DNA from 2 places in the Nocardia sp. NPDC052254 genome. Region 2 is predicted to be linked to the other one. Evidence: riboswitches for the same ligand, from Rfam matches in the RefSeq annotation. Region 2 holds a riboswitch; the other holds the start of a gene.
The links. A riboswitch is a leader RNA that binds a small molecule or an ion and turns the genes downstream of it on or off. The one in region 2 is predicted to bind cobalamin.
Positions count from the first base shown of each region.

Region 1: another riboswitch for cobalamin. It lies ahead of cobN (cobaltochelatase subunit CobN); the one in region 2 lies ahead of AB0L57_RS23170 (CbtB-domain containing protein).

Region 1 covers NZ_JBFAUW010000008.1:234,654-238,849, forward strand. Annotated here, with positions in the region: gene cobG (precorrin-3B synthase) at 1-880, opposite strand, end outside; gene AB0L57_RS21475 (hypothetical protein) at 929-1,249, opposite strand; gene AB0L57_RS21480 (hypothetical protein) at 1,255-1,497, opposite strand; cobalamin riboswitch at 1,690-1,814, shown strand; gene cobN (cobaltochelatase subunit CobN) at 1,843-4,196, shown strand, end outside.
Region 2 covers NZ_JBFAUW010000009.1:292,423-296,618, reverse strand. Annotated here, with positions in the region: gene AB0L57_RS23185 (TetR family transcriptional regulator) at 1-204, opposite strand, end outside; gene AB0L57_RS23180 (DUF4334 domain-containing protein) at 302-769, shown strand; gene AB0L57_RS23175 (NAD(P)-dependent alcohol dehydrogenase) at 779-1,876, shown strand; cobalamin riboswitch at 1,896-2,038, shown strand; gene AB0L57_RS23170 (CbtB-domain containing protein) at 2,075-2,290, shown strand; gene AB0L57_RS23165 (CbtA family protein) at 2,312-3,163, shown strand; gene AB0L57_RS23160 (histidine phosphatase family protein) at 3,160-3,720, shown strand; gene AB0L57_RS23155 (DUF488 family protein) at 3,759-4,133, opposite strand.

The DNA.
Region 1 (4,196 bases), on a different contig from region 2:
CCAGTACCCGTACCACCTGTTCGGCGGTCCATTCGTCGAGATCCGCGAGCAGCAGACTACGCCAGGGGGTGATGACGATCGGATGTTCCACCGCCGCGAGGAATTCGGCGGTCCGGGCCGGCAGGGCGCCGAGCGGGACGGCCGCGCCCAATGCGATCCGATCGCCGGGCTGCGGTAGCCAGCCGATCGGAATGTCTTGTCGGGCAGTGAATTCCACCGGTGCGGCCGCCGGGCGCAGGGGTAGGTCATCGAGAATCCGCGCGGGCCCGTCGGCGATCTCGCGCAGCCGCCACCGCGCACCGCGCAGCCGCTGGAAGCTGTGCGCCGCCGCGAGGATCGTCGACACCGCCCGTCCGGCGGGGATCCGCGCGCCGGAATCAGCTCCGGCCAGCACGAGCGCGTATTCGCCGGGGCCGGTGGCGTGGATGCCGATGTCGCCGCCGAATCCGCTGACGTCCCCGCGCCCGTCGTCGAGGGTGAACAGGACCCGACCGGGCAGTTCGGCGAGTTCGGCCGCGGCCCGTAGCCCCGTGTCGAGCTCGGCCGCCAGCGGGCGCACATCGGCGATGCCGCCGATCCGGCCCGACAGTGGCGAGGCGACGATGTTGCGGACGCGCTCGTGTGTGGGTGAGGGCAGCAGACCGGCGGTGCCGAGCCGCTGTGCCAGCGCGGCCGCGTCGTGCATCTGGCGCAATTGCACATTGCCGCGTGAGGTCAGCTCGATGGTGCCGTCGCCGAGATCGGCCGCCGCGCTCGCCAGCGCCCGCAATTGATCGGGCGTCAGCACGCCGCCGGGCAGCCGGATCCGGGCCAGCGGGCCGTCCGCGGCCTGGTGCAAGCGGAGCACGCCGGGGCAGGAGTCGGGGGCGGATCGCGTCATGATCGTTCCAGCCTACGAGGCTCGCGCGGCGCCGGAAGGGGGCGCCGGTCAGTGACCGCGTCGCAGCATCGGCCGGGGATCGCGGGGCAGACCGCTGGAGTCGAAGGCGGGGCCGGGCCAGGAATCCGACAGCAGATTCGGGATGGCGTGGTGGGTGACCCGGTCGTGATGGGCTGTCGCGCCGAACAGGCTGATGCCGCCGATGAACGCCACCGCGCAGATGATCCCCGCCGTCAACGCCCAGCCCCGGTGTCCAGTACCGGCGGCGGTGAGGCCCATCGCCAGGGTCGCGAATCCGATCAGAACGCAGAAGTAGCTGGTCCAGGCCACGCGGCGATTACGCCGGACCCAACTCGGTGTATCGGACATTCCGATCACCGACCTTCCGGCCCGCTTCCACCGCGTGCGCGCATGACCAACTTCCACAGCCGTTCGTCGGCGTAGGTGTTGTCGAGCAGGTGCGGAGTCACATGCCGGTCGGCGCGATCACGGCGCACGGTGGACTCGAATACCAGCAATCCGAAGATCGCCACGACGGCACAGGCACCGGCGGCGACGAGCAGCAGCCCGCCACGCCCACCGGCCGCAGCGGCAAGAGCCATTGCCAGCAATGCCACAGCAATCATCATGCATACAATTCCCGACCAGGCGGCGAAGCGATTCCGCCTGGCCCATCCCGGTGAGTTTGGCATACACACAGCGTACGCCGGGGTCATGGTCTCGGATATGGCGATCGGCGTCGTTGTGGACCGCATTGCGTCCCAACGGAAACCACATCGAGATCTGCCACCGTGCGGGCGGAGCAGGGCTCGGAGCGGGCCGGGTGCGGCGGCGCGATAGCATCCGGGTTGCTCGCTCTACGAGGAATCCGGTGGAATTCCGGTGCGGTCGCGCCACTGTGACAGTCAGACCCTCCGGGCGGGCAGCCGAATCCGCGATGGGCGCGTCACCCGAGGAGAACTGTGATCCTGCTGCTGTCCACCTCCGACACCGATCTGCTGTCCGCGCGGGCCAGCGGCGCCGGCTACCGGCTGGGCAATCCGGCCCGGCTGCTGGTCGAGGACCTGCCTGAACTGCTGACCGGGGTCGATCTGATCGTGGTGCGGATCCTGGGCGGGCGCCGGGCCTGGGAGGAGGGCCTGGACGCGCTGCGGGCCAGTGGTATCGCCCTGGTCGCACTCGGTGGCGAGATGGCACCCGATGCCGAGTTGATGGAGTGCTCCACCGTTCCCGGCGGCGTCGCCGCGGACGCGCACAACTACCTTGCCGCCGGTGGCGCGGACAATCTGCGTCAGTTGCACAACTTCCTGTCCGACACGGTGCTGCTGACCGGTCACGGCTTCGAGCCGCCGGTGCAGCTGCCGTCCTGGGGTGAGCTCGAGCGGACGCCAGAGGCGTTGACCGGTAACGACTCTCGGATTCCGGGTCGCGTCCCGACGGTGGCCGTCCTGTACTACCGGGCACAGCATCTGGCCGGGAACACCGCCTATGTGGAGGCGCTGTGCACGGCGCTGGAACAGGCGGGTGCCCGGCCGCTGCCGCTGTACTGCGCGTCGCTGCGCAATGCCGAGCCGGAACTGATGGACACCCTGCGTGGGGCCGACGCCCTGGTGGTGACGGTGCTGGCGGCCGGTGGCACGAAACCCGCCACCGCCTCGGCGGGCGGTGACGACGAGGCCTGGGATATCGGCGCGCTGGCGGATCTGGATGTGCCGATCCTGCAGGGGTTGTGCCTGACCAGCGGGCGCGCCCAGTGGGAGGACAACGACGACGGCCTGTCGCCGCTGGATGTGGCCACCCAGGTCGCGGTGCCGGAATTCGACGGGCGCATCATCACGGTGCCGTTCTCGTTCAAGGAGTTCGACGCCGACGGATTGTCCGCCTACGTCCCCGATCCGGAGCGCGCGGCGCGGGTCGCGGGAATCGCGGTCCGCCATGCGCGCCTGCGGTATCTGCCCGCCGGACGGCGCCGGATCGCCCTGATGCTGTCCGCCTACCCGACCAAACATGCCCGCATCGGCAATGCCGTGGGCCTGGACACGCCCGCGAGCGCGATCCGATTGCTCACCGAGATGAGTTCGGCCGGTTACGATCTCGGCGATCCGGGTCAGGTGCCGGGGCTGCTCGAACGCGATGGCGACGCACTCATCCACGCGCTGATCGCGGCCGGCGGCCAGGATCAGGACTGGCTCAGTGCCGAACAGCTGGAAGGTAATCCGATCCGGATCGGCGCCCGGCAGTACGCGTCCTGGTTCGCGACCCTTCCCGAGCAGTTGCGCACCGCGGTGATCGAGGCGTGGGGACCGCCGCCGGGTGAGTTGTTCGTCGATCGCTCCGTCGATCCCGACGGCGAGATCGTCATCGCCGCACTGCGTTTCGGCAATATCGTGCTGCTGGTACAGCCGCCGCGCGGATTCGGCGAGAACCCGGTCGCGATCTACCACGATCCGGATCTGCCGCCGAGCCACCACTATCTGGCGGTCTATCGATGGCTGTCGGCGCCGGCCGAGGGCGGTGGCTTCGGTGCCGACGCCATGGTGCATCTGGGCAAGCACGGCAATCTGGAGTGGCTGCCCGGTAAGACCCTCGGCATGTCGGCGGCATGCGGGACCGATGCCGCGCTCGGCGATCTGCCGCTGATCTACCCGTTCCTGGTCAACGATCCCGGCGAGGGTACGCAGGCCAAGCGCCGCGCCCACGCCACCCTGGTCGATCATCTGATCCCGCCGATGGCCCGCGCGGAGACCTACGGCGATATCGCGCGCCTGGAGCAACTGCTCGATGAGCACGCCAACATCTCGACGCTGGACCCGGCCAAACTGCCGGCCATCCGCCAGCAGATCTGGACCCTCATGCGGGCCGCGAAGATGGACCACGATCTGGGCCTGGACGAACGGCCCGACGAGGAATCCTTCGACGACATGCTGCTGCACGTCGACGGCTGGCTGTGCGAGATCAAGGACGTCCAGATCCGCGACGGCCTGCACATCCTGGGGCAGGCGCCGGTCGGTGAGGGCGAACTGGACCTGGTGCTGGCCATGTTGCGCGCGCGTCAGCTCTGGGGCGGTGAGTTCGCGGTGCCCGGCCTCCGCGAGGCCCTGGGACTCGACGAGTCCGGTGCGGAGGTTCGCGAACGGGTCGACGCCGTCGAACAGCGGGCCCGTCGCCTGCTCGGTGAGTTGCAGGCCGCGGACTGGTCCGCGCGGGTCGCCGACGAACTCGTGGCCCGGCACGAACCGGAGGTCGCGAACCCGCAAACACTGGTCGAGGTCCTGCGTTTCGCCGCCACCGAAGTCGTGCCCCGGCTGCGGCAGAC
Region 2 (4,196 bases):
CGCCGCGGTCGCACCGGCCCACTGCTCGGTCACCGCCGCGTACAGGCTCTCTTTACCGCCGAAATAGGCGTACAGCCGCTCCTTGCTGGCGTGCGCGGCGTCCGCGATCCGGTTGATCCTGGCACCGGCGATGCCGTGGCGAGCGAACTCCACCTTGGCGGCGGCGAGAATTCGCTCCCTCGTGGCATGGCCGGCTGCGCGCATACGGCGAATCCTATCTTGCCGAACCAATTGGTTCGGGTGTAAGTTGCCGAACCACTTGGTTCGCGATGCGGATCGGTTCGACGAGCGGAGGAGAACCATGACGGGCACCACCGAGCGCTGGCGGGAGTTGGCCGGACAGGCCGACGGGGTGGCGACGGCCGATCTGGATCAGCTCTGGTCCGAACTCGAGACCGTGCGCGCCGAGGACATCCTCGGCGAATGGCAGGGCGGCGCCTTCCGCACCGGTCACCCACTGTGCCGCGCACTGGACAAGAGCCGCTGGCACGGAAAGACATTCGTCTCCACGATGGACGCCAAACCGCTCATCTGCCGCGCCGAGGACGGGACCCTGTTCTCCGATACCGCACTGGGCGGCGGCGAAGCGACGCTGTGGGACATCGAATTTCGCGGCGAGGTCACCGCGACGATGGTCTACGACGGCCGCGCGGTCTTCGACCATTTCAAGCGGCTCGACGAGACCACGCTGATGGGCATCATGAACGGGCGTCCCGAGCTGGTGCTGGCCGGCGGCGAACACTTCTACTTCTATCTGGAACGGATCTGACCCGTGCCGATCACCACCACCGCCGCGCTGTCGCGAGATCCTCACGCCCCCTTCGATATCGAGTCCGTGACGGTCGACGACCCGCGCGACGACGAGATCCTGGTGCGGATCGAGGCGGCCGGGATCTGTCACACCGATCTGGTGTCCCGCGCGGCCGGAAGCCCGCAGCGGCCGGTACTGCTCGGCCACGAGGGTGCGGGAGTGGTCGAAGCGACCGGGAGCCGGGTGGCCGGTGTCCGCCCCGGTGACCGGGTCGTGCTGACCTACCGGCACTGCGGCGACTGCCGCAACTGCCGGCTGGGCCGGCTCGCGTACTGCGCCCGATCCACCGTCCTCAATCAGTTCGGCGCCCGGCCCGACCGCACACCGCGCATCACCGTGGCCGGCACCGCGGTGCGGGACGGATTCTTCGGACAGTCGAGTTTTGCCGGATACGCCCTGGCCACTGCCGACAACACCGTCGTGGTCCCCGGCGACACGGATCTCGCGGTGGCCGCGCCGCTGGGCTGCGGATTCCAGACCGGCGCCGGCGCGGTGCTGAATGTTCTCGCGCCCGAACCAGACGCGCGGCTGGTCGTCTTCGGGGCGGGCGCGGTGGGGATGGCCGGCCTGCTGGCCGCGCTGACCCTGCCCGGAGTCGATGTGGTCGTGGTCGAGCCCGCCGTGAGACGGCGGGAACTCGCCGTCGAACTCGGCGCCACGGCCGCCCTGGATCCCGCCGCCGGTGACATGGCCGCTGCGCTGGCGGATCTCACCGGCGGCGGCGCCACTCATGCCCTCGACACCACCGGACGGCCCGAGGTTCTGGCGACCGCGGTGAGCGCACTGGGTGTCGGCGGCGCCGTGGCCGTGGTCGGTCTGGGCGCCGGCGTCCCGCCGATCGATCTACGCGATATCGTGCTGGGCGGCAAGTCCGTCCGCGGCTGCCTCGAGGGCGATGCGGTTCCGGCGCAATTCATTCCGCGGCTGCTCGAGCTGTATCGCGCGGGCCGCTTCCCGATCGACCGGCTGGTCCGGACCTATCCGCACACCGAGATCGGTGCCGCGCTGGCCGATCAGCGTGACGGTGACGTCGTGAAACCCGTCCTCACCCGGTGCGCGCGGTAGCTGACCGTCCTCGCCCCGATTGACCATACGAACAGCGGTTTCGTATGGTTATGTGAGCGTCGATTCGAGGAACCCGGTGAGAATCCGGGATGGTCGCGCCACTGTGAGCACTCCGGTGACGGAGTGCGAGTCAGGAACTCGGATCGCATGCTCACCATCCGTCTACGGGGACGCGTAATCCCCTGAAGGAGTGCCCCCATGGCGACGTCCTATGTCCCCCGGTCCGGTATCGAGTCGATTCGGCTCTCGATTCCCACCACGGCACTGTGGCTGGCCGGGACCACCCTGCTCGCACTGCTCGCCCTCTACTTCATCGGTGTCGACCAGGGTGCGGTCTCCGTCTTCGGTAGCGATATGCACGTGCACGAGTTCGTTCACGACGCCCGCCACTTCCTCGGCTACCCCTGCCACTGACCGGCGGAACGAGTCGACACCATGGAAAAACGAATCATCGGCCGCGGCGTACTGGTCGGCGCGATCGGCGGACTGCTCGCCTTCCTGTTCGCCCGGATCCTGGCCGAACCCATCATCAACCGCGCCATCGACTACGAGGGCGGGCGCGACGAGGCCCACACCCAGCTGGAACAGGCCGCCGGGCACTCGATGCCCGGCATGGAGGAAACCGAACTGTTCACCCGATCCGTGCAATCGAATATCGGCATCGGTTTCGGCATGATCATCTTCGGTGCGGCGATGGGCGCGCTGTTCGCGGTCGTCTACTGCCTGTTCATCGGCCGCGTCGGCAAACTCACCCCGCGCAATCTCGCGCTGTGCCTGGCAGGCGGCATGTTCGCCGTGCTGTACGCGGTGCCGTTCTTCAAATATCCCGCCAACCCGCCCTCGATCGGCAACCCCGACACCATCAAGGAGCGCACGGGCCTGTACCTGCTGATGGTGGTGATCTCCGCGGTGGCTGCGGTCGGCGCGGTCTGGCTCGGCCGGCGACTGCAAGCGCGGCTGGGCAATTGGACCGCGACCATCGTCGCCGGACTGGCCTTCGTCGTCGTGGTCACCGCGATCGCCGCGCTGCTGCCCGCACTCGGGCATCTGGCCGCCAACCGCGCGCTGGGTGATGCGGCCACCGAGACACCGCGTCCGCTCACCGATGCGAGCGGGAAGATCGTCTACCCGGGCTTCCCCGCCGACGACCTGTACTACTTCCGGTTCTATTCCTTCGCCGCGCAGGTCATTCTGTGGACGGTCATCGGTGTCGGCTTCGCATCGCTGGCGCCTCGACTGTTCGGTCGAGCCGAAACCGAGTCCGCCGCACCGGCTCCGGTCGTATGACCACAGGCGTCACCCGGCTCACGCTGATCAGTCACGGGATGACCGAGGCGATGCGAGCCGCCCGGTTCCCGATCGACGAGCCGATCGAGCGGATCACCCGGGATATCGCACCCGACAGTGCGGTATCCCGGGCCGATCTGGTCCAAGTCGGGCCCGAGGTCCGGGCCGCGCAGACCGCCGGACTGCTGAATCTGTCCGGCACGACCGAACCCGCGTTGCGTGATCTGGATAGCGGCCGATGGGCGGGTTCGGCGATGGACGCACTCGCGCCGGAGGACCTGATGGGGTGGCTGAGCGACCCCGGCTACCGCGGCCACGGCGGCGAATCGGTCACCGAGGTGATCGATCGGGTGCGGACTTGGCTGCGTGCGTGTGCCCCGCTGCACCGGCGCGTCGTCGCGGTCACCCACCCGGCCGTCATCCGGGCGAGCGTCCTCGTCGCCCTGTCCGCGCCGCCGGAATCGTTCTGGCGCATCGACATCCCGCCGCTCAGCGCCACCACTCTGCACGGACGCGGCCCGGCCTGGACGCTGCGCCACACGGCCAACCCGTTGTGATCGGACGGGCGTGATCGACGCGCGACGTGCCGAGGGATTCACTCGTGGTCGACGGCCAGCAGCTCCGCCAGCACCGCCGCCTCGCTGATATCGATGCGTTTGGTCGCCGACAGCAGGGTGAGCGTCCCGCGCCGGACCAGCTCGCGCAGATGGTCCAGTTCGACCGCACGTTCGGGATCTCGCAACTCGTCCCGGTAGCGGCGGCCGAATCCGTCGAATCGCTGTGGATCGTGCCCGTACCACTTGCGCAGTTCCGTCGACGGCGCGATCCGCTTGCACCACTCGTCGAGATGCGCGCGTTCCTTGCTCACACCACGTGGCCAGATCCGATCCACCAGCACCCGTGTCCCGTCATCCGGACTCGGGTCGTCGTAGATCCGCCGGACCCGGACCTGCGGTCGAGTACGCGCCATCGAACCTCCTCCGATCGCCCCCGCTCGTATCCGGGCACGGTCGACAGTAGCCAGTCCGCCCCT